Regions from separate parts of the Lysinibacillus canaveralius genome, predicted to be linked through region 3. Evidence: riboswitches for the same ligand, from Rfam matches in the RefSeq annotation. Region 3 holds a riboswitch; each other region holds the start of a gene.

What was found. A riboswitch is a leader RNA that binds a small molecule or an ion and turns the genes downstream of it on or off. The one in region 3 is predicted to bind lysine.
Positions count from the first base shown of each region.
Region 1: another riboswitch for lysine. It lies ahead of AA0Y26_RS15645 (ACT domain-containing protein); the one in region 3 lies ahead of AA0Y26_RS12385 (transporter substrate-binding domain-containing protein).
Region 2: another riboswitch for lysine. It lies ahead of AA0Y26_RS22235 (transporter substrate-binding domain-containing protein); the one in region 3 lies ahead of AA0Y26_RS12385 (transporter substrate-binding domain-containing protein).

Region 1 covers NZ_CP154840.1:3,082,368-3,090,552, reverse strand. The annotation lists gene AA0Y26_RS15665 (NCS1 family transporter) at 1-1,496, shown strand, start outside; gene AA0Y26_RS15660 (hypothetical protein) at 1,512-1,715, shown strand; gene trxA (thioredoxin) at 2,068-2,382, shown strand; gene uvrC (excinuclease ABC subunit UvrC) at 2,519-4,309, shown strand; lysine riboswitch at 4,344-4,535, shown strand; gene AA0Y26_RS15645 (ACT domain-containing protein) at 4,667-5,146, shown strand; gene AA0Y26_RS15640 (YslB family protein) at 5,282-5,698, opposite strand; gene AA0Y26_RS15635 (succinate dehydrogenase cytochrome b558 subunit) at 5,969-6,583, shown strand; gene sdhA (succinate dehydrogenase flavoprotein subunit) at 6,664-8,185, shown strand, end outside.
Region 2 covers NZ_CP154840.1:4,407,114-4,415,298, reverse strand. The annotation lists gene AA0Y26_RS22255 (hypothetical protein) at 152-2,560, shown strand; gene AA0Y26_RS22250 (RNA polymerase sigma factor) at 2,850-3,323, shown strand; gene AA0Y26_RS22245 (hypothetical protein) at 3,326-3,844, shown strand; gene AA0Y26_RS22240 (M20/M25/M40 family metallo-hydrolase) at 4,072-5,739, opposite strand; lysine riboswitch at 5,913-6,096, shown strand; gene AA0Y26_RS22235 (transporter substrate-binding domain-containing protein) at 6,178-6,984, shown strand; gene AA0Y26_RS22230 (amino acid ABC transporter permease) at 7,051-7,734, shown strand; gene AA0Y26_RS22225 (amino acid ABC transporter ATP-binding protein) at 7,731-8,185, shown strand, end outside.
Region 3 covers NZ_CP154840.1:2,433,726-2,441,910, forward strand. The annotation lists one part of gene AA0Y26_RS12360 (IS3 family transposase) at 1-646, shown strand, start outside; gene AA0Y26_RS12365 (hypothetical protein) at 816-1,118, opposite strand; gene AA0Y26_RS12370 (DUF6501 family protein) at 1,438-1,635, opposite strand; gene AA0Y26_RS12375 (amino acid ABC transporter ATP-binding protein) at 1,994-2,728, opposite strand; gene AA0Y26_RS12380 (amino acid ABC transporter permease) at 2,748-3,476, opposite strand; gene AA0Y26_RS12385 (transporter substrate-binding domain-containing protein) at 3,563-4,405, opposite strand; lysine riboswitch at 4,513-4,698, opposite strand; gene odhB (2-oxoglutarate dehydrogenase complex dihydrolipoyllysine-residue succinyltransferase) at 4,901-6,160, opposite strand; gene AA0Y26_RS12395 (2-oxoglutarate dehydrogenase E1 component) at 6,308-8,185, opposite strand, start outside.

The DNA of each region.
Region 1 (8,185 bases), 650 kb from region 3:
TGGAAAATAAGAAATCTTACTTGAAATCCCCTGATTTACTGCCTGTAACGCATGAACAGCGTAAAATTAGTGCGTTCGGTTTTTCTGTCATCTGGGTAGGCATGGCGATTGTACTGGCAGCATTTGCTATCGGTGGTGCAGGTATTATCAGCCTACCGCTGCCTTATGTCATCCTTGCAACGCTCGTAGGCTCCATGGCCATTGGAATCTTCATGACATTGATCGGGGATATTGGGGTAGAGCACGGGATATCCTTCCCGGTCTATATGCGTGCCCCGTTTGGAACATTAGGTACACACATTCCCTCAATCATGCGAGGATTCACGGCAGCATGCTGGTTCGGTATCAATTCGTATTTTGGTTCCACAGCCATTAACGGCATCTTAAACTTACTTTTTGGCTTCGACAATTGGATTGTGTGCTTCATTATTTTCGTCACACTGCAGCTGGTCAATACATCTCTAGGCATTAAATCAATAGAGCGCTTCGCCGATTTGGCGGCCCCGGTCATCATCTTAATTTCATGCTGGATGTATATTACATTGGCGGACAACGCTACATCACAAGGGAAGGATATTTGGAGCTGGGTCGAATCACCGGCTACAGGGGTGGCAGGATTCACAGCCTTCATGGTAGTGGTCATGGCCAATATGGGCTTTTGGGCAACGCTTGCCGCTGACATGCCATCGCTCTCCCGCTTTTTCAAAGCACCGAAGAACGAGCGTAACTGGTTCAAGCGGAACAAGACACAGCTTATGGGGTCGCTTGTAGTCATGCCGATTACGAATACCTTTATGGTTGTCATCGGGGCTGTCTGCTATATGGCTGTATCTACAGCTGATCCGATACAGGCGCTGCAAGCGAGTGCAAACGGTATTATCCTAGGCATCCTTTTATTGATGATCGTGCTGGCGCAATGGTCCACTAATACTTCTGCAAACGTCATTCCAGCAGCAACTATCTTTTCCAATGTAGGCGGTCCGAAAGTGCCCTTTTGGGTAGGGGTCGTTATTACAGGTATTGTCGGTTCAATCGTACAGCCTTGGAGCTTGTTTGATGTTCTCAATAGTCTCCTCTTGATTATCGGCGGTATACTAACGGCGATTGTCGGTATATTATTTGCGGACTATTATTTACTGCGGAAACGCCGAGTCAACGTTTTCGCGCTGTATGAACTCGAAGGGCAGTTCAAATATATAAAAGGCTTCAATCTGGCTGGACTGATTGCCTGGGTTATCGGCGGATCGATTGCTAATATCTTCCCGACCTATTCGTCATTGATCGGTTTCTTTGTAGGGGCAGGCGTTTATTATGTCCTGGCAAAATACTGGTGGTTCGTTAAGTATCCGCAGGCAGAAATTATAAATCCAAGTGACGAATTATATTTGGGCATTACAGCAGGCAAAGACTGGTACATCGGCGACACTCCATACGTAGAGGCAGAAACGGACTTAGTGACGGAACCGATAGAGCAGCCAGTCATTCAAAAATCATAGGGAGGAGGCAATTACATGTCAGCGTATGAAGAAGCTGTCTTAGAAATGAAGAATATTGATTCATTATTGGACCAGGGATATAACATCGTATATGTCCATGAAAATCTGAGCGGCATGTTCGTCGAATTGAAAAAGGAGGAGGAAAGAAAAAGTGTGCAGCTGCTGACAGCGGATGCACGCAAGTATCTCTCCATAAAGTTGAGCGAAAAAGCAGGCTGACGATAACTAGACGGATTAATGACTATACTAGAAACTTATAGATGCATGAAGGAGCGGTTCGATGATCAATCGGACGGCTTCTTTTTGTTAGAGTATATTACCCTATAGAACATAGTAAAAGCAGTGGGTATTCACCCTGCATGAAGATAAGTAGGAGAACATATTTCTAAAAAGAGTAGAAGTTTTAAAAGGGAGAGATACGGGGAAGTTTACACTATACAGGGAGAGCGTTCATCACTCCTGATCTGCCAGGCATTTTGCAAAAAAGCCCAAACACAGGCAGAATGATTCCAATTTCTAAAATGAACATGCTATACTACAAAAAGATGTAATATAAAGGAGGCTATTTATAATGGCAATTGTACAAGGTACAGATTCAAATTTCCAACAAGAAATCGCAAACGGCGTAGTATTAGTAGACTTCTGGGCTGCTTGGTGCGGACCATGTAAAATGATCGCTCCAGTACTTGAAGAGTTAGATACTGAAATCGGCAACGAAGTAAAAATCGTAAAAGTAGATGTTGATAACAACCAAGGTACTGCTGGCGAATACGGCATTATGTCGATTCCATCTTTACTTTTATTCGTAGATGGCGAATTAAAAGCAAAAACTGCAGGCTTCATGCCAAAAGAAGCGTTAGTCGATTTTATTAACGACAACAAATAATTTTTTACCCGATAAGGTGTAAACAGCTATGCTTGTTTACACCTTTTTATATTAGTGGAAAAGCCGAGTGCAAACACGTGCTCGGTTATTTTAATTGCCTTATAATAGATCTATATTAAAAAACGCAGGTGATCAGATGAATGATACGATTAAAAATAAATTAGCGATCCTGCCGGATGAGCCAGGCTGTTATTTGATGAAGGACCGTCAAGGCACAATCATTTATGTCGGTAAGGCAAAAGTTCTGAAAAACCGTGTGCGATCTTACTTTACAGGAAGCCATAACGGAAAAACAGCAAGACTTGTCAGTGAAATTGAGGATTTTGAATATATTATTACATCCAGTGATTTAGAAGCGCTTATTTTGGAGCTGAATCTTATTAAGCTCCATGACCCGAAATATAATGTCCTGTTAACGGACGATAAAACGTACCCATATATTAAAATAACGAATGAAAAGTATCCTCGTATTATTACGACACGTAAAATCAAAAAGGATAAGGCTCGTTATTTTGGACCTTATCCCAATGCGTTTGCTGCGAACGAAACGAGAAAAATGCTCGACCGCATTTATCCGCTTCGGAAATGTACGCATCTGCCGAATCAAGTATGTCTGTATTACCATATGGGACAATGTCTGGCACCTTGTGTGAAGGATGTCGAGAAGCAGGTCTATGATGATATGCTTGAGGAAATTGCTAAGTTTTTAAGCGGTGGTTATGAAGATGTGAAGAAGGATCTTGAGGCTAAAATGCTGGAAGCTGCCGAAAAGCTGGAGTTCGAGCGTGCAAAAGAGCTGCGTGATCAAATTGCCCATATCGAGACGGTTATGCAAAAGCAAAAAATCGTGACAGGTGATTTATCAAACCGTGATGTATTTGGCTATGCGGTAGAAAAAGGATGGATGTGTGTCCAGGTATTCTTTGTGCGTCAAGGTAAACTAATCGAACGTGATGTTTCCATCTTTCCGATTTACCGAGATCCGGAAGAAGAGTTTCTAACTTATGTGGGCCGTTTTTATGCTTCTCCTCAACACCTGAAGCCAAAGGAAATTTTCATCCCGAATAACATTGATGAAACATTGCTTGAAAAGTTACTCGATGTAAAAGTGGTGATTCCAAAACGCGGACAGAAGAGGGAGCTTGTAGAGATGGCCACAAAAAATGCCCAGATTGCTATTCATGAAAAGTTCCAGCTGATTGAGCGGCAGGAGGAACGGACAATCGGGGCATGCGAGGCACTCGGCGATGCATTGAATATTTCAACACCGTTTAGAATCGAAGCCTTTGATAATAGCCATATGCACGGAGCTGATCCAGTTTCGGCAATGGTTGTGTTTATCGATGGAAAGCCGGCGAAAAAGGAATACAGGAAATATAAAACCCGTGAAGCAGCCAAGCATGACGATTACGGAGCAATGGAGGAGGTTATCCGGAGACGTTACACAAGGGTGCTAAAGGACAATCTGCCTCTTCCTGATCTCATTATTATTGATGGAGGGAAAGGGCAGATGGAAGTGGCGAGAAGTGTACTGCAAAATGAGCTGGGGCTAGTGATTCCGATTGCAGGCCTGGCAAAGGATGAAAAGCACAACACGTCACAGCTGTTATTTGGTGAACCACCGATGCCGGTGGAAATGAAACGTACAAGTGATGGATTTTACCTCCTGCAGCGAATTCAGGATGAGGTCCACCGGTTCGCGATTACATTTTTACGTCAACAGCATCAAACAAATGCAATCCAGTCAGTGCTTGATCAAATAGAAGGGGTGGGACCGAAACGGAAGCAGCAATTATTAAAGCATTTCGGATCCGTGAAAAAGATACGCGAGGCAAGTGTTGACCAGCTCCTAGAGGCAGGTATCCCCCAGAAACAGGCATACAATATTCATCAATACTTTCAAAAAAATGGATTGAAAAACGAATAGGTGTGTGCTACGCTTACAACAGAATTTTATAGCGAATATAGATAGAGGTGCAGGTTTCAATAGTACCGCTTGTGAGGAGGAGCAACTCCAAGGAACGGGCGTGAAAGGGAAAACTGCCGAAGTGGATAATTGTTGTTCCAATTATTTGCTGGTTTTGCATTTAAGAAATGTAAGACTGTCAGAAAACGCCGGTAAGAGGCTTATTTTCTGGAGAGCTATCTCGACGAACAGATTATAACGTTTATTGAGGCGGCTCTCTACATATGTGGAGAGCCGCTTTTTATATGGGAAGTTGGGGGTCATTATTCGCTTGGCTCGATCGTAAATTGAGGTGCATTTTTTAAGGGGGAAGCAAAGGTGGAAAAAGATTTGATTGTACAAGGCGTGTCCTATGAGGCGGATATTATTCGCCTAACAATTGGCTATGATGCCTATGAGGAGTCAGTAGTAGCAGATATCGTGACAGTATTGGCCGAAAATGGGATCGATATTGATATGATTGTGCAGGTTTTAATGGATGACAGAACCTCGACTATTTCCTTCTCGATGGAGAAAGAAGCGTTTGCTAAAGCGCTTCGTTTACTGGAATCCAGTAAACTGTCCCTTGGCTTTAGTTTTGCGGACTTTGAAGTAGGTCTGGCAAAAGTATCACTTGCTGGATCGGCGATAGGTTCTAATCCAAGAATAAAGGCCCGGATGTTCACTCGTTTATCGAGAGAAGGGATTCAAGTGAAAATGATAAGCTCTTCAGAATACAAAATGTCGGTAGTTGTATCTCAGGGTGAGATGATGAGGGCAGCAAATGCATTGCATAATGAATTTCATGTCGGTTGTTAAAAAGCGAGAAAAAGATTACTTGGTTGAAATACCAGTAAAAACCTTATTTTTTATAGTATCTACAATAATATAGAAAAAAGAGCGCTTTTTAGAAAACTGGAGTGTTCCTAAGGCGCTCTTATTGTCATGTCCTGCTCAGCGGACAGGTTCTTTTAAATCCCATTTTACATTGAATTTAATCGTACCTTGCTTACTATTTTTTTCTTCATAGCATTCTGTTAGAAAGCCATTAATCTTCTGTGTCTGTTCTGCCAGGAAGCCGGCTTCGATTCGGAAGCAGCGTTCTTCGGCCTTCAATGTATCTGCATCACCACTTAGTATGTATATGATTTCATCTTTATCTTGCTTTTCAATCGACAAAATTCCCCATCCGGCTTGTTCAAAAAACATAGGTGCTTCATCAAGGGTGAATAAGGGGAATTTACGTGCTAGTTCCTTTCCGGCCCAGTAAAGTACCTCTTCTTCATGTTTACCAAGGACCGAACGAAGTATATTATCACGTATTAACTCGTAACCGAATGTTGGAATCGTTTTCATGTTATGATCTGGCATCTATAAAAAACTCCCCTCAATATTTTCGTATTTTTTAGACTAATTATTAAGTAAAACAAACTATCGAAGATAAAAAGCGTTTTAACCAGCAGAAATCCTCTTTTTTAGTGTAGATGAAATAATCCGCAGTGCCTTGACGCTAGTACTTTCTGAGAGTACAATGGACATGTCATAATATTGTACCATGATGAAATATGCAGTCAATGCCATTAAATTACAAAGTAATGACAATTGATTAGTATATTTCAAGTACTAAGGGGGGTAACAATCTTGTCGAAAGATCGTGAGTTTTTATGGCGCCGCTTACATTCCCTGCTTGGGGTGATCCCGGTAGGTCTGTTCTTGGTGTTCCACTTATCACTGAACTTCACTGCGGTTGGCGGTGAAGAAGTCTACAATAATTCAACCGGGGTAATGGAATTAGTCCCACATGCATTATTGGTAGCAATGGAATGGATTATTATTTATATTCCATTAATGTTCCACGCGTTTTACGGAATCTATATCGCATTTACTGCTAGACACAATGTGAAGCGCTTCAGTACATTCCGTAACTGGATGTTCGCTCTACAACGTTTTACAGGTATCTTCCTAGTAATCTTCGTTGCTTGGCATATTTTCCAAACACGTGTTCAAAAGGCACTTGGAGCTGAAGTTGACTTTAATATGATGGCTGAAATCGTGGATAACCCATGGATGCTAGGCTTCTACATTGTAGGTATTTTATCCGCTACATTCCACTTGGCGAACGGTATTTGGTCGTTCCTAGTAAGCTGGGGTATTACTCAGTCTCCGTCATCACAACGTGTTGCGACTTTCATCACAATGGCAATCTTCGTCATCCTATCTATTATGGGTGTAGTAGCAATCGTTTCGTTCGTATAATTTAGTTTAGTAGCTTACAATATAGATATGCTACACAGCACATGACTTTTAAAGCAATGTAAGAGGAGTGAGAATCAATCATGGCAAAGAGCAAAGTAATTGTTGTCGGTGGTGGCCTTGCAGGCTTAATGGCAACGATTAAAGCAGCCGAAGTTGGCACTGAAGTTGAATTATTCTCATTAGTTCCGGTAAAGCGCTCACACTCTGTATGTGCGCAGGGCGGAATTAATGGTGCAGTAAATACAAAAGGTGAAGGGGATTCTCCGTGGATCCACTTTGACGATACAGTATATGGCGGTGACTTCCTAGCGAACCAGCCACCAGTTAAAGGTATGTGTGACGCAGCACCTGGTATTATCCACTTGATGGACCGTATGGGTGTAATGTTTAACCGTACTCCAGAAGGTTTACTTGATTTCCGTCGTTTCGGTGGTACATTAATGCACCGTACAGCATTCTCAGGTGCAACGACTGGTCAACAGCTTTTATACGCGCTAGATGAGCAAGTTCGTTCACACGAAGTAGCTGGTCTTGTAACAAAATACGAGCACTGGGAATTCCTGGGTGCTGTACTTGATGACGAAGGTATTTGCCGCGGTATCGTAGCTCAAGATTTAAAAACAGAGGAAATCCGTGCATTCCGTGGTGACGCAGTTATCATGGCAACAGGTGGTCCTGGTATCATCTTCGGTAAAACAACGAACTCTGTAATCAACACTGGTTCAGCAGCATCAATCGTGTACCAACAAGGTGCTTCATATGCAAATGGTGAAATGATCCAAATTCACCCAACAGCGATTCCTGGAGACGACAAAAACCGTCTAATGTCAGAGTCTGCTCGTGGTGAAGGCGGTCGTATCTGGACATATAAAGATGGTAAACCTTGGTACTTCCTAGAAGAAAAATATCCAGCTTACGGTAACCTAGTACCTCGTGATATCGCAACTCGTGAAATCTTCGATGTATGTGTTAATCAAAAATTAGGTATCAACGGTGAGAACATGGTTTATCTAGATCTTTCTCACAAAGATCCGCACGAATTAGATATCAAACTTGGTGGTATCATCGAAATCTACGAAAAGTTCGTAGGGGACGACCCACGTAAGTTACCAATGAAAATCTTCCCAGCAGTTCACTACTCAATGGGTGGATTATGGGTTGATTATGACCAAATGACAGAAATCCCTGGCTTATTTGCTGCTGGTGAGTGTGACTTCTCACAACACGGTGCAAACCGCCTTGGTGCAAACTCATTATTATCAGCAATTTACGGTGGTATGGTTGCAGGACCAAACGCTGTTAAATATATTAAAGGCCTTAAAAAGCATGCGGAAGATCTTCCAGAATCAATTTTCGAAGCTCGCGTAAAAGAAGAAACTGAGAAGTGGGAGTCAATCCTGAAAATGGACGGCACTGAAAACGCATACTTATTACACAAAGAGCTTGGTGAGTGGATGACTGACAACATGACAGTAGTACGTCATAACGACCGTCTTGAAAAAACTTACGAAAAGCTTACAGAATTACAAGAGCGCTGGAACAACATCAACATCAATGATACACAACGTTGGTCTAACCAAGGTGCTCACTTCACACGTCAGC
Region 2 (8,185 bases), 2.0 Mb from region 3:
TTACATTAAAATTATATATTAGTATAAATTTAAGAGATAATAATATATTGAATAATCAAAATTATCAAAATACTAATAGTAATACCATTATTTAGAAGGTATACTATGAGTAAGTTTAACGTTAAACGAATAAAAAGAGAGGAGCTTGAAAATGGAATTTCGGGTAGGAAAGAAATGGATCTCTATCGCCTTAGCCGCGACTTTATCTTTTGTGTCCCTCGGTATTACACCTATGATGGATCAAAATATGTCCGCTTCGGCGATGTCAAATGAAAGCGTTATTAACGAAGCGGGGACTTGGTTCGAAACCGCGTTTGCAGTCTGGACAGGTGACATTAATGGCAAATACGAAGTATACGTGAAAGGAGCCAACGTCACCGACTGGCGTGACGGCAGTCCGATTACCGATTTCCTAACAGACTGGACACTCGTGAATGATGAGGGCAACACGCCGCTGGTACGTGTGGTAGACCCAGCAAGAAACACATGGCGCGCCGATATCCCAGGGCTTCCGGAAGGTGTTTACGAGATTCAAGTAAGAGTAGACGGAAAAGTTGAACATAGTTTTACAAACTTGCAGACAGAGGCCTTTCCGCGTAATGGCGCGGCTTTCATACCATCAAATGAAAATCCATACCAAGGGAATCATGACTTTGCATTAGATGGTGCTATCGGCGGCTATTTACCGGATGGACGTGTAGATCCAGAAGCTAAGATTGTTTACATCACGCCTGAAACTGCTACACAATATGCTAACAGCTTGTTTAGCGATAGCAGCCGTGGATCGATGGCTAATCAGAAACAGCCGCTGATTGTTCGTTTCGTCGGGAATATTACCGAACGCGGTGCTTCTATCGGAGCGGGTAACGGGAATGTTACGATCGAAGGGATCGGGCCGGATGCAACTCTTTCTCACGGTCCAACCTTGATTGGAACAGGTGGCGCCCACAACGTCGTCATACGGAATATGAACTTCGATTATTGGACAGGCGATGCGATTGAGGTCCATGGCGGGGGTGATACCCAAAGAGCTTCAAATATTTGGGTACACAACAATACTTTCGGCTATGGCCAAAACCTGCACTTAGCCAATGCCGACGACCCGGATCAGGCAAAAGGTGATGGCGCGTTAGATATCGTCAACCACGCACGAAATTACACTGTCTCCTACAACTACTTCGCCGGCAGCAGTAAAGTCATGCTTATCGGGGGTGGTGTCGGTTCTATCAGTGAACACTACGGAACAATCCATCACAACTGGTTCCAAGGAACAGAAGAACGGACTCCACGAGTACGCAATGGACGTTTACACGTTTACAATAACTTATTTGAAGATGTCCAAGGGCATCCTCACCATGATACCTTATTGGATAGAAATACTGGTTATGGAATTGGAGCCGCACACAACGCTACGATTTGGGCCGAAGGAAATATTTTTGACAATGTCAATTTTCCGTTCTTAAGGAGCCGCCAGGGTCATGCCCGCGGATTCCAAGACAATGAATTTGGAATTGACTTACCAAACAATACGCCGAATGCAGGATTCAACCACTTCTTCGGTGACGCACCTGGATACATCGTCACGCCGGAAGCATTCTTCGAAGGGGACTTCCCTGAAACACTGGAAGGTTTCAGATTGGCATCGGATGTAAAACCTGGCATGACGCAAGCTGATCTGGATGCCCTAAGAGCGGATGCTTCACAACTTGAACCAAATGTTTTCGATGCAGCCTCTTCAAAGAATTTCAATGTGAAAGAGGACGTGGGCATTGTTGTTGCTTCCGATTCGACTACCCAGAATCCGAACATGACTACCAACCCGGCTTCGCAATTGGATTGGGCGTTCCGTCCGAGCCGACAAGATATATGGCCGACGGGTACAGCTGAACTGGCATCAGCTTTGAGAACTGAAGTCGAAACGAATTCCGGTTCCCAGGGTGATATCGCGCCAATTTCTGTCCCAGCAGCACCTGAAATCACTGAAGTCCGGATTAATGAGGAGGTCCGTTCTGCATTTGGTACGGATCATATTCCTAGCCCTGGTAAGATTATTGTTCACGAAGGTACTTTCACTATCGATTGGACTAATAATGACGTGTTGACTGAAAGCTATGAAATTCAGTTGAATACAAATAATGGAGAGTGGATGACCTTAGCAGAAATCGCTCACAATACACGAGCAAAAAGTTATATCACGCAGGATATCGATCAATTCGCTAACCTGAATGACATTATTGCCAAAGCTGAAAATGGAGGTATTTATCAATTCAGGATCCGCGCTTTGAACGCTGCCGGTGCCAGTGAGTGGTCTTCAGTGGTTGTCTTGGATACTGTTGAATCAGCCGAAGCCTCTGCAGTGGTAAACCAGTTAAAGGGCAATCAAAATGAATTGGTTATTACCATCGATGAAGTCTATACAGATGGAACTAGAAGCGGGGGTTTGACTGAGACCTTCCTCATCAATAAAAATGCCGAGGGAATTTATCGAGTAGGACGTTACGATATATTCGTCAACACGAAAGGCAATAACCAAATCCGTGAAATCTATATCGTCGAATAGTAAAAAATGGTTCAGTCCTATGGCTGAACCATTTTTTCTCGCATTGGAATGGGCGGACAAAGTGTTAAATTCATTATTTTGTCTTACTATTCAACCCTGCAGGACGAGGACAATCCTAATATAAAAACTAAGTACCTCAATAGGGAGAGGGGATTTATCTATTAAAGATAATTCTCCTCTCTCTTTTTTGTCATACAAAGGGAAACTTATAGAATCAATTAGGGGAAAAATTTTTCTCTTGCACGAATGAACGAAAATGAATCGTATTATGAAGTGAAGGAGGTTGGGTATGAAAACGATCGCCGGCTTACATATTCATGAGATAGTTCAAACTTATAGTGATACTTTAATACGAATTGCTGTGCACCAGACAAAAAGTATGTCCGAGGCGGAGGATATTGTTCAAGAGGTTTATATGACGCTGATGAGACAGAAAAAGCCCTTCGATAGTGAGGAACATTTAAAGGCCTGGCTCATCAAAGTGACATTTAATAAATGCAAGGACTACTTTAAGTCTTCCCGCGTCAGGAAGACAATACCGATAACAGAGGAAATGACGTTTATTGCAAAAGAGGAACAAATTGTTCTCCCAGAAATTTTTCAGCTTGATGAAAAGGAGAGGGCTATTGTTTATTTACATTATTACGAAGGCTACACGACTGCAGAAATTGCCAATCTATTAGAAATGAAAGTTAACACAGTAGGCTCAAAGCTTAGAAGGGTACGTATGAAGCTGAAAACCATTTTGGAAGAAGGGAGTTAGGTATGGTGAATGCTTATAAGAAAGTGATGGAACAAATTCATGCATCCGAAGAATTTAAGAACAAAATGCAAAAAGAGATGATGGAATATGAAAAAAAAGAAAAGGGGTTTCTTATGAGAAGAATCACATTAATAGCTGGAAGTTTAGCAGCTTGTGCCGTCATCGCTGTAGTGGCTTTAACAGCTATAAACAATGATGTATCAATAGATTTGACGGAAAGAATTGTAGTAAACAATTCAGGACCTGCAGCAAAGGTAATGCTTAATATTGAAGGCATTATAACAGAAGTTGGGGAAGACGGAATGAGCTTTACGCTGGATAACGGAATGGAAGTAGTGGTTACAGATGAGACAAAATTGGGGATAGATGGCCCAACAGCACCTGCGAAGGAAGAACAGTTATTTGAGCCTACATTTAGAGTAGGCAATCTAATCGGCGGTTTTACGGAAGATACGGCCGCTGATCCAGTTACTGCAGCAGCAATTTATACTAACTGGAATTTTGAGAATCCTATTCGATAAGATGGTTGAACTTAAAATTCCGAATGTTAAGGATGGCAAATTTATAATAAGGGCTATTATTCAAGTGCACAATATCACTATCATTAATAAATTACAGCTTAGTATGATAGGGAGAACTGTTTCATCAGTAAATACTGTTATTAAAAAGACCCCCTAAACGTTGATGTAATACTGTTTTAGGGGGCATTTAATCAATTATTAATAGCTGTTAAGTGCCTGTCGATGGATTACAGGCTTTTTTCTTCGTGTGCTAAAAGATTTTGGATAACGAGGTTTGTTATATTTGGCACTATTTCTAGTGAGTATTTCATTTCCATTCTTTCGAGTTTCTTGTGAGCATCCAAACCATATGGACCGATATTAACAACAGGGACATTTATATCCCGGATATCCTGAAACTCGACATAGTGTTTTGTGCCCCAGCCAGGGTTGTTTTTCGAAACGGCGTTGATTCCATCCTCATCATCACTTAGAGCCATAAAGCTCATATCAGAGATATACGGGAAAAAGTTTCGAGTAACAATTGGATGTGGGTATTCTGGCTGTATTGTCTCTACGGCTTTATCAAGCGCGCTAATTAAATTAAGCTCATCTGTTGTCTTTCCTGTTACTTCAATTCTTGGTGAGTATAGGGAAGAGTAAAATAAAATAATAGCCGGATCTTTATCCTTCATCCATTTCCAAGCTTCCTCGACAACTCGGGCAGCAAACATGCGTGTATCTAATAGCGGATTCGCCAGGAGATCTTGTTTAAATTCATTCATGTGTGCAATGAACGAATCGCCGTTTTCTTCGATTAATAACTGTTCCATTTCTTCATATGTAAAAACTCTCGGCTTCCAAGGGGGCGAGACAAAGGGTTCCCCGCTAATTTCACTGTATTTGCGATATCTCTCTTCGAAAGCAGCCAGTGCGTTGGCAAAAGCAATCGTAGCTTGCTCTTTAAGTTTAATCAGTACGTCCTTTGGAGACCAAGAATGAATAAAGAAATTATAATAAACATAAGCCGATAGTGCTGTTTGAACGGTATAAGATGGTTTTAAATCCGTTTGTTTTAATGATACGGGCGGTACGGTCGTTTCTCCATAAGCCTCATTGCAAAGCTCTGGATTATAGTTGATTTGTTTTGTCAGTTCGGCAGCGATAAAGTTAGGGTCTAAACCTTCAAAAGCTGAACCAACATGTGTTTCGGCACCGGTGATAAAGAATGACGGCAGCAGTTTGCCGACCGTTCCTTTATAGATATAGCGGTTTTCATCCCCTTCAAAGCGAGGTGAAACGAAGTCTGCATTGATGGCTGCAATATATTCAAAACCATGTTCTTCTTTCCACTTTTTCAATGTTTTTAAAGAGGAAAGAACGCCGTGCGAGCCGTCTTCCTCGTCACATTCTGCTAATAATAAAATATTGCCATCCAGTTCATCAAGATGTTCGGAATAGTACTTTAAGAGATAAAGGTTGCTGGCAACACCGCTCTTCATATCAAGAACACCACGGCCAAACAGCCAGTCCCCGGACTCTAAATGTTCCTTGGCTGAAGCGGGCAGCTTTTCATTTTTCAATGCTTCCATCAAGTCATCTGGAGAACAGGCGTGCTCTTTCAGCTGGTTGAAGTCATCAATACCGACTGTATCTATATGACCCATTAAAATAATTGTACGATTGCTGCTTCCTTTTTTTCCTTTAACAAATGCCATGACATTATAGCGTTCTTGATCATCATTTATGGTCTTCTCTAGTGCTACTGAGTCAGGGTTATCTAAAAAGTATGGCAATAAAGAGATAGTCTGGAATAAAGAATGGGCAATTGCCCCCTCGCCGGTTGTATTTACAATACTTTCTATGTTAACAAGCTGTTTCGTATAGGTAAGTATATCGTTACGGCAATTCAACATATGACTGCCTCCTTTTTTTGTCTGTTATTTTATCAAAATGTAACGTAAGATATAAACCTCGTCAAGTACACAATTATACAAATAAATTAAATTGCTATTGTACTATTTAAATTATTCGACTATAATGAAAAACGTTATATTAAATTTCATATCAAATCCTCATCTTTTGCATTAGATGGGGTAGAGGTCGCGATTTATAAGAGTATCCTATTGGAGATTTAGTGAAATCTAGGAAAATAGGAAAAAGGATAAATCGCCGAAGCTTTTGAAATCACTATTTTCAATAAAGCTGGGGCTGCACTCGAACAGGGGCAGAACTGTCACAATTCCTTTGAATTGTGGAGAACTATCACAAGAAATGCAGAGAGATGAGGGTGTATTTAAAGCACTGTCACATAAAAGCGGCAGTGTTTTTTTTATTTCAAAGGAGGAACACAAATGAAAAAGCTTTCTATTTTTTTAGTTGCAGCAATGTTGTTGCTTTTATCCGCATGCGGTACGCAGAAAAATGACCAAGGGGAAAAGGAAACAGCATCAAGCGAATCTGACAATGAGTTAGTGAAAGAAGGATCATTAACATTTGCGATGACAGGGCAGTATCCGCCATTGAACTTCCAAAAGGATGGTAAATTGACTGGATTTGATGTAGAAATTGGAACTGAAATTGCTAAACGGATGGGGCTTGAGGCGAATCCTGTAACCAATCCTTGGGAAACAATTATTCAAGGGCTGAAATCAAATAAATATGATGCAATTATTGGAAGCATGACTGCAACACCTGAACGTGATAAGCAAATTGATTTTACTGAACCGTATTATCTATCCGGTGCACAAATCTTCGTTGCAGAAAATAATAAAGATATTCAGTCAAAAGAAGATTTACAAGGTAAAACAATCGGAGTAATTCAAGCTAGTACTTGGAAGGATATGGCTGAAACATTAACTTCTCCAGATAAGGTGAAAGGCTATCCAGTTGACGTTAATGCACTTCAAGATTTGGCACTTGGACGCCTGGATGCGGTTATCACCGATAAAATTGTTGGGGTAAGTGCTAAAAATGAAAAAGGCTTAAAAATTGAAGCTATTGGGGACTTGTTAAATGAGGACCGCGTAAGTATAGGGGTTGCTGAAGGAAATAAAGATCTCGCAAACAAAATTAACGAGGCGCTTCAGTCCATGATTGACGATGGTACGTATGAAGAGATTAGTATGAAGTGGTTTGATACAAACATTATGCAAAAATAGCTATTAGTATTGCAGGCAAGCGCCTTTTATTAGGCGCTTGTACTATAAAGGAAGGAGGCTGGTCTCATGATTTTTTTACAAAATATCACGGATATTTTTAGTGAACATGGAGTTGCCTTTTTAAAAGCTTCTTGGATGACAATCTCAATAACGGCTATTTCCCTGCTGTTTGCGATGATTATTGGACTTATTATTGCTGGTTTTAAAATTTCTTCAAAAAGGATTCTGAATTGGATTGCCGATATTTATATTGGAATTATCAGGGGCACGCCTCTCATTGTTCAGATTATGTTTTTGTATTATGGGTTGGCCAATATCATTAACTTGGACAATTTCACAGCAGGTGCATTGGCATTAGGTATTCATACAGGTGCTTATATTGCTGAAATCTTTAGAGGATCCGTACAATCAATTGACCGTGGACAGATGGAAGCTGCAAGGTCTTTAGGAATGTCTTCTTCTCTTGCAATGAGAAGAATTATTTTTCCGCAAGCGTTCAAAAGATCGATCCCCCCCTTGGCCAATCAGTTCATTATCGGCTTAAAAGATTCTTCCCTTGTTGCTTATATTTCGGTAACAGACCTATATAACACTGCTCTGGGAGTTCAGGGAGAAAACTATATGCCATTCGAAACTTATTTCGTGGTCGGAATTTATTATTTAGTCATTGTGCTTATTTTCACTTGGATTGCTAAACGGATTGAGCAGAAAATGGATGTTAGCAAACCTAAGGAGGTTGTTATAGCATGATTGAAGTTCAGAATCTTTCTAAATCCTTTGGGAAGCTTGAAGTCTTGAAAAATATTAACTTACGTATAAATGAAAAAGAGGTAGTTGTTTTAATCGGTGCCAGCGGATCGGGTAAAAGTACGTTATTACGATGCCTAAACTTTTTAGAAGTGGCACAAAACGGTGAAATTTTTATTGACTCGGATAAAATAGACATAGCGAAAACGGATTTAAATAAAGTAAGAGAAAAAGTGGGAATGGTGTTCCAGCACTTTAATCTTTTCCCTCATAAAACCGTGCTTGAAAATATTATTGAGGCGCCGATTTTTGTTAGAAAAAAGGCCAAAAGCGAAGCGATTGTAAAAGCAAAGGAACTTCTTCAAAAGGTAGGCTTAGAGGATAAGGCCAACTATTATCCTGAACAGTTATCAGGGGGGCAAAAGCAGCGTGTGGCAATTGCAAGAGCGTTGGC
Region 3 (8,185 bases):
GCCTATGAACCATAAAAAGATTCTTCGTCTTATGCGTAAATTTAATTTGTATGCCAAAGTACGTCGTGCGAATCCATATCGCCAATTAGAGAAAGTTACAGAAGCACACCGTCATATTCCAAACCATTTAAAACGTGAATTTAAGCAAGAAGAACCTGGAAAAGTGTTTGTAACGGACATTACGTATCTACCATATAAAGGTGGCGGGACCGCTTATTTATCATGCATAAAAGATATCGCAACACGAGAAATTGTGGCCTATGAGCTGTCCACTACATTAAAGATGTCTATTGTTTATAACACGCTTGAGAAGTTAAAAACACATCTCGACGGCAATATTCATCCGGAAGCAATGATTCATTCAGACCAAGGTTTTCATTACACACATCCTGAATTTCAACAGCGTGTGAAAGAGATGGGTCTCCTTCAATCGATGTCTCGTAGAGGAAACTGTCTGGACAATGCGCCTATGGAATCGTTCTTTGGTCACTTTAAAGATGAAGTGAACTATAAAGAAGCTGAAAGCTTAGCAGAATTACATACTAGTGTGATGGAATACATGGATTATTACAACAACAGGCGAAAGCAATGGACATTAAAAAAGATGACTCCGGCTACTTACCGAAGTCATCTCATTGCGGCTTAACCACAACCTAGATCCCTTTTTATTAAACTGTCTACAAAATAGGGCGCAGTTCAAGATTATTCAAAACGGATTCTTCTTTTATCAAGTATATATTATTGTAAATAAGAGTGATTATTTTCATCCTAAGCTTTTCCCTAACAGTACCTCTTCTGAAAAGCAGCCTCTATCATTAATTCCCTACTTTACTATAGCTTTCATAGGCAAAATACCCGACTAAACAGCCTATTCCAGCTCCGATACTAGCCGTAATTGCTAAAGAAAAAGAGGAAAACATAAACATATCAATAAACACACCAATTACAAGGCCGAAAAGCGTCCCCATTGGGATTAAACTATCTAATAAATTTTGTTCGCCTTTCGATTTTTTCTTACCTAGGCTGCCTTTGTTATTTTTATATTCGAGCCTCTTAATTACATATACTAGAATTCCTCCTACTATGATAAGAGGCGCAATGGCCATGACTAAATCCATGTTACACTCCCCCTTCACTTTAGCATCCTTTTAAATCCGCTGCTTAAAGTTTAATTCCGTTTAATGGATTGTTTAGTGTATATTATAATACTATTTTTATTTTAACTTTTTTATACTATAATTTTCCAAGTGTTAAAACGACGCAGTATTATTTACAAACAGTATTACTCTAATAATAACCTGCATATTTTCTCTTGCACGCTTTTAACATATAACAAACTTTCGCGTTCCAGCCTGTTGATTCTTCTGACCTAGAAATAAAGTACTCTAAAAGTATAAAAATCCGGTCCACCTACCGCCTGTGAACCGGATCTTTATGTTACTCGAAATATTCCTTATAATAGCCGCCAACATTCCCTGTGTTGTCAATAACGAATAAAAATTCTTCTGTTTCATTTTTTACTTCGTATTCTTTCCCGACTGTCAGTACATTAGAAACTAAATACTTGGAAGCATTCGTATGCACACATTTGACTGTTCGAATCGTTGGTGCGTCTTTCCATTTTAAATGTAACATGATAATACCTCACTTTTTATAGAGAATGATGCTCTACTATTTAGTACTTATTTTATACGATTTTATTCTAATTGTGTACTATATTGTGTAAATCCGCAAAAAATGCTTTTTTTCATCTGTGCTTACCATACATCTCATGATAAACTATGACGAGAGGTGATTTTATGGCATTCGGTAGTATTCCATCCTGGTTCTTTGCTATCGCATTCGCTTTTGTTATTATATTTATTATTGTATCAGAATGGAATTCAAGAAAATAAGACTATAACAAGCATATAAGCAAGGATTTTCTTCATGTGTAAAACATCTATTTTCTTATTTTAAAAAATCGACATGGCCATAAGCCTGTCGATTTTTGTTATTTAAGTGTGCGCTTTAAAAATTCTTTTGTCCGTTCATGCTGCGGGTTTACAAGCACTTGATCCGGGGATCCTTCTTCTACAATAACGCCCTTGTCCATAAACACCACGCGATCAGCTACCTCTTTTGCAAATTCCATTTCATGAGTGACGATCAGCATTGTATTCCCTTCTGCTGCCAGCCTGCGCATAACCTTCAGCACTTCCCCGACCATTTCAGGATCTAATGCCGATGTCGGTTCATCAAAAAGCATAACATCTGGACTCATTGCTAATGCCCTAGCGATAGCTACACGCTGCTTTTGTCCTCCAGACAATTGCCGCGGCTTTGCGTTTTGATATTTATCCATGCCGACTACCTGCAAGTATTTCAATGCCTTTTCCGTCGCCTCCTGCTTCGAGCGCTTTAGCACTTTCTGCTGCCCAACGATACAATTCCCTAAAACATTTAAATTGTTGAATAAGTTAAACTGCTGGAAGACCATCCCTAGATGTGTACGGTACTTTTCAATATCGTGTTTATCATCAAGGATATTTTCCCCTTCATAGATAATTTCTCCTCCACTTGGCCTTTCAAGTAGATTGATACAGCGAAGTAATGTTGACTTACCTGAACCAGAAGACCCGATTAGGCAAACGACCTCCCCTTTCCGAACTGAGAAGTTAACATCCTTCAATACTTCGTGCTGTCCAAATGACTTACTTAAATGTTTAATATCAATAACTGTTTCCATAATGGATGCTCCTTACATTTTATTTAGCAACAGCGGTAGTGTTTTCTACTTTATAAGAATCAGGACCATCTAATTTTTTCTCCATCAAACGTAATAGTCGAGTAGCAATAAAAGTCATGATCAAGTAGATTAAACAAGCAATAGCAAAGCTTTCCGCATATTTAAAGTTTGCACCTGCAATTGATTTTGTTTGGAAGAACAGTTCTGTAACGCTTATCACACTTAACACTGAAGTATCTTTAATATTCATTACTAACTGATTACCTGTAGCAGGTAAAATATTTCGAGCTACTTGTGGTAAAACGACAAATATCATGGTTTGGAAATGATTCATCCCGATAGCCTGTGCAGCTTCGTATTGCCCTTTATCAATCGACACAATACCCCCGCGTACAATTTCAGCCATATAGGCACCTGTGTTTAGACCTACAACAACTAACGCAGCAATAAATCGATCTAATTCGATCCCATAAGCATAAAGAACATAAAAGACAACCATCGCCTGTACCATCATTGGTGTACCACGGAAAATTTCGACATACACAGAAAGTATGAAATTGAATACTTTTAAAATGACGCTTTTAACCGAACGTTTAGCAGTTGGAATGGTATGCATAATTCCAATAAAGAATCCGATAAATGCACCAATGATTGTACTGATTACAGCAATGGCTAATGTAATATATGCTCCCCTTAAAAACATCGGCCAGTTATTTTGCAATATTGAGATAATGGTTTCGAAACTCATATAAAATCCCCCTAACAGCTTTTGGCTGTTCTCTATCAAATTGAAAAACTAGCCGCGTTATACTTGCGGCTAGCAGCAAATATTATTTATTGAGCAGCTGGTTGGTTGGAAATCGCATTTTCCATCAATTTTTGTCGCTCATCCTCTGAAATGTTAGAAAGCACTTCATTCATCTTATCAATATTCTTTTCACCTTTACGAATACCTATCGCTACAGCTGTATCAGCCGGCTCTGTCTTAAAGCCGTCTTCCAGTTCATTATAAGTAAAGCCATCGATTGCTGCAGCAGCTGAGATAGCTTCTGGACGCTCTGCAACGTATCCATCAATTGCTCCGCTTTGCAAGGCTACACGCATTGCTGGGAAATTATCCATAGCTACCTGTTGGTTTACACCAGGAATTTGATCAATTACTTTATAGTTTGTCGTATTCAATTGAGCCGTAATTTTCGCACCTTCGAAATCTGCCAGTTTAGCTGCCTTTTCATAGGCTCCGCCTTTTTTCACTACTACTACAAAATCAGAAGTATAATAGTTTTCAGTAAAATCAATCGCTGCTTTTCGATCTTCAGTTGGACTCATACCCGCAATAATTGCGTCTACAGCGCCCGATTGCAGCGAAGGCACTAAGCCATCCCATTCCGTTTTTACGATAACTAATTCCTTGCCCAGACCTTCAGCAATTTTCTTAGCGATTTCTACATCATAACCGCCTGCATACTCTTTTGAACCTTCAATTTTCACAGCGCCGTTTGAATCATCATTCTGTGTCCAGTTGAATGGTGGATAGCCCGCCTCCATCCCTACTTTTAGTATTCCGCTTTCATTTTCTCCGTCTTCAGAAGCAGTGCCTTCATCATCTGACCCGCATGCAGCCAGCACAAGTGCCGTCATCATAGCAGCCATCAATAATAATAGTTTTTTCTTCATAAATCTCTCTCCTTTTTATCAGAAAATTGGGTATATTGTGCATATAAAAAGCGACCTTACAGAACTGAAGGTCGCGTTTGATATGTAGCCCATTTCCTCTAGTTCCCTATTGAGATAGCACAACTTACATGATCGGGAAAGACCATGCAAGACAGTTCTACAGTTATTTACTGCAGCCCCAGTATACATAAGCGAGTCTTATGCACACTTCGGCGACATTTCCTTCTTTTTCATTTCAACGCTTTCTCGCAGCTCCATGAAAAACTAATAAATATCGCACCTCTACCTCACGAGATGTGAGGTGTAAATATTGAATTGATGTTACTAGAATACTACAACACTCTGAAATAACTGTCAACATTCAATTTTCGAAAAAGTATACTTAAATACCTATGGCGATAAAAAAAACGCTGAAATTCGTAGCATAAAACTATTAATTATATTGAAATACAGAAAAATCCCACTTGCCTAAACAAGTGGGACAAAGGAATTAAATTAAGAATTTAGCAATAAATCTTCTGGGTTCTCGATTAACTCTTTAACCGTTTTCAAGAAGCCAACAGAATCTTTACCATCGATGATTCGGTGGTCATATGAAAGAGCCACATACATCATTGGACGAATTTGTACTTCGCCGTTAACAGCTACTGGACGGTTTACAATTGAGTGCATACCAAGGATACCAGCTTGTGTACCGTTCATGATTGGTGTTGACATCAATGAACCAAATACACCACCATTAGTGATTGTGAATGAGCCGCCTGCCATATCGTTTAGGCCTAATTTTTTGTCGCGGGCTTTTCCAGCTAGCTCAGCAATATTTTTCTCGATTTCAGCGAAGTTTTTGCTGTTTGCATCACGTACAACCGGCACTACAAGACCTTCTTCTGTAGATACTGCAATACCGATATCGAAGAAGTTATTTAAGTGAATTTCATCACCTGCGATTTGAGCGTTTACGTAAGGGTATTTTTTAAGTGCTGCTACAACCGCTTTTGTGAAGAATGACATGAAGCCTAATTTAATATCATTTGCTTTTACGAATTCATCTTGTTTACGTTTACGTAATGCCATGATGTTCGTCATGTCAATTTCATTGAATGTTGTTAACATTGCTGTAGATTGTTTTACTTCAAGTAAGCGTTTTGCAATTGTTTGGCGACGACGAGACATTTTTTCGATTGTTACACGTCCAGAATCAGCTGCTGGAGCGAATACTAATGGACCACCTGTTGCTGCTGGTGCTGCAGCTGGTGCTGCTGGTGCAGTACCGTGTGCTGCTACGTCTTGAACGCGTACGCGGCCTTGTGGATCTACAGGAGAAATTGCTGCTAAGTCAATTCCTTTTTCACGAGCTAGTTTACGAGCTGCTGGTGATGCAACTACACGCTCACCTGAAGTTTCTTCTACTGCCGCCGGTGCTGGTGTTGTTGCAGCTGCTGCTGGAGGCGCTGCTTTTGGTGCTTCTTGTGCCGGTGCTGCTTCTTGTGCTGGTGCAGCTGGTGCAGGAGCTGCGCCTTCGCCTGCTTCTACTACTGCGATTACTTGACCAACTAGTACTGTGTCGCCTTCTTCAGCAAGGATTTGTGTTAATACGCCTGCTTCTTCAGAGATGATTTCAGCGTTTACTTTATCAGTTTCTAATTCTACGATGAATTCGCCTTTTTCTACGCGATCTCCAACTTTTTTCACCCACTGGGCAATTGTACCTTCTGTAATCGATTCTGCTAATTCAGGGACTTTAATTTCAGCCACTTTAATATCCTCCTTTGATTACCCATTTCCTTTATTATAAGACAAATGGGCGGGCTACCCAACAAGTAGCCCTCTTTTTTCCTTAAGTCGTGTTTCGGCATTTCTACCATTTCAAATGGTACTCATTGTAAGTTAAAAAAGCGAGACTTATTTTGATACCGCTTCTGAAACTAATGCTGCTTGAGCTGCTTTATGAGCATCGCTGTCGCCTTCAGATGTCGAGCTCATTGCAGGACGTCCAACGTAGCGCACTTTTTTGCCTTCAGATAATTCATATAAATGCTCTAGCATGTAGTTCCAAGCACCTTGGTTCTTAGGCTCTTCTTGTACCCATACAATTTCTTTCGCTTTCGGGAAACGAGAGATAATTTCTTTTACTTGCTCCGCTGGGAATGGGTAAAGCTGTTCTACACGAACGATGTGCAGGTGATCGAAGCCTTCACCATCTTTTACTCGGTCTGCAAGATCAATTGTCACTTTACCAGTTGCAAGAACAATTTTTTCAACCGCTTTAGGTTTTTGACCTGTTGTAGGCTGTTCAATTACTTCTTGGAATTTTCCGTCAGCCAATTGCTCCGCAGAAGCTGCTGCAAGCGGGTGACGAAGAAGACTCTTTGGTGATACGACTACCAATGGGCGCATACCTTCTGAACCTAGCATACCAGCTTGGCGACGCAGCAAGTGATAGTAGTTGCCTGCGTTTGAACAGTTTGCTACGAACCAGTTGTTCTCTGCAGATAACTGTAAGAAACGTTCCATACGGCTTGAAGAGTGCTCAGGACCTTGACCTTCATAACCATGTGGTAATAGCAGTACTAAACCAGATTTTTGTCCCCATTTCGAACGTGCTGCCGAAATAAAGTTATCGAACATAACTTGCGCCATATTAGCAAAGTCGCCGAATTGTGCTTCCCAAATAGATAGTACATTTGGGTTTTCAAGGTTGTAACCATATTCAAAGCCTACAACACCCGCTTCAGTAAGTGGAGAGTTGTGCACTGTGAATGACGCGTTAGCACCTGAAATATGATGTAATGGCGTAAAAACAGAACCATTATTTTTATCATGAAGTACTAAATGACGTTGTGAGAACGTACCACGTTGTGCATCTTGGCCTGTAAAGCGCACTGGATTACCATCTTGGATAATTGTTGCAAATGCCAATGTCTCTGCATGTCCCCAGTCGATTTTTTCGCTAGTAAATGCTTCGCGGCGTTTTTCTAGAATTTTTGCTAGTTTGTTTTGCGGCTGGAAGCCCTCTTCAAACTGCAGCAATTCTTCATTGATTTTTTCTAAACGCTCAATGCCAACAGCTGTTTCAACTTCAGGGAAGGCAACTTTCACTTCCTCTGGCATTTCCGGATGCTTGTGCTCATCTTTCTCTGCCATTTCTTTTACATGGTCATAAGATGCCTGCATTTCAGCGTATACTTTCGCATCAAGATCCTTCACTTCTTCCATTGATACTAAACCAGCTTCAGCTAGTTTAGTACCATAAAGCACACGGATTGGATCATGTTTCGATACTAATTTATAAGTATCAGGGTTTGTTACAGTTGGATCATCAGTCTCGTTATGACCATAACGGCGGTAACCGATTAAGTCAATTAAAATATCCTTACCGAATTTTTGACGATAAGCTGCTGCAAAACGGCCAACCTGCGCCACCGCTTCCGGCTCGTCAGCATTCACGTGAATCACTGGTACTTCATATCCTTTTGCAGGGTCAGAAGAATACACAGAAGAACGTGAATCAAAATGCTCTGTTGTGAATCCGATCATGTTATTTGCGATAATGTGGATTGTACCACCTGTAGAGAAGCCTTCTGTTTTCGCAAAGTTTAATGTTTCTGTTACAATCCCTTGACCTGGGAATGCAGCATCACCGTGAATTAAAATTCCCAGCGCTTTGTTCGGATTGAACTCAACAGCGCCAGCTTTTGTTGTCACATCTTGTGCTGCACGTGTTGTCCCTAATACAACCGGCGCAACTACTTCTAAATGTGACGGGTTATAGGCAAGCTT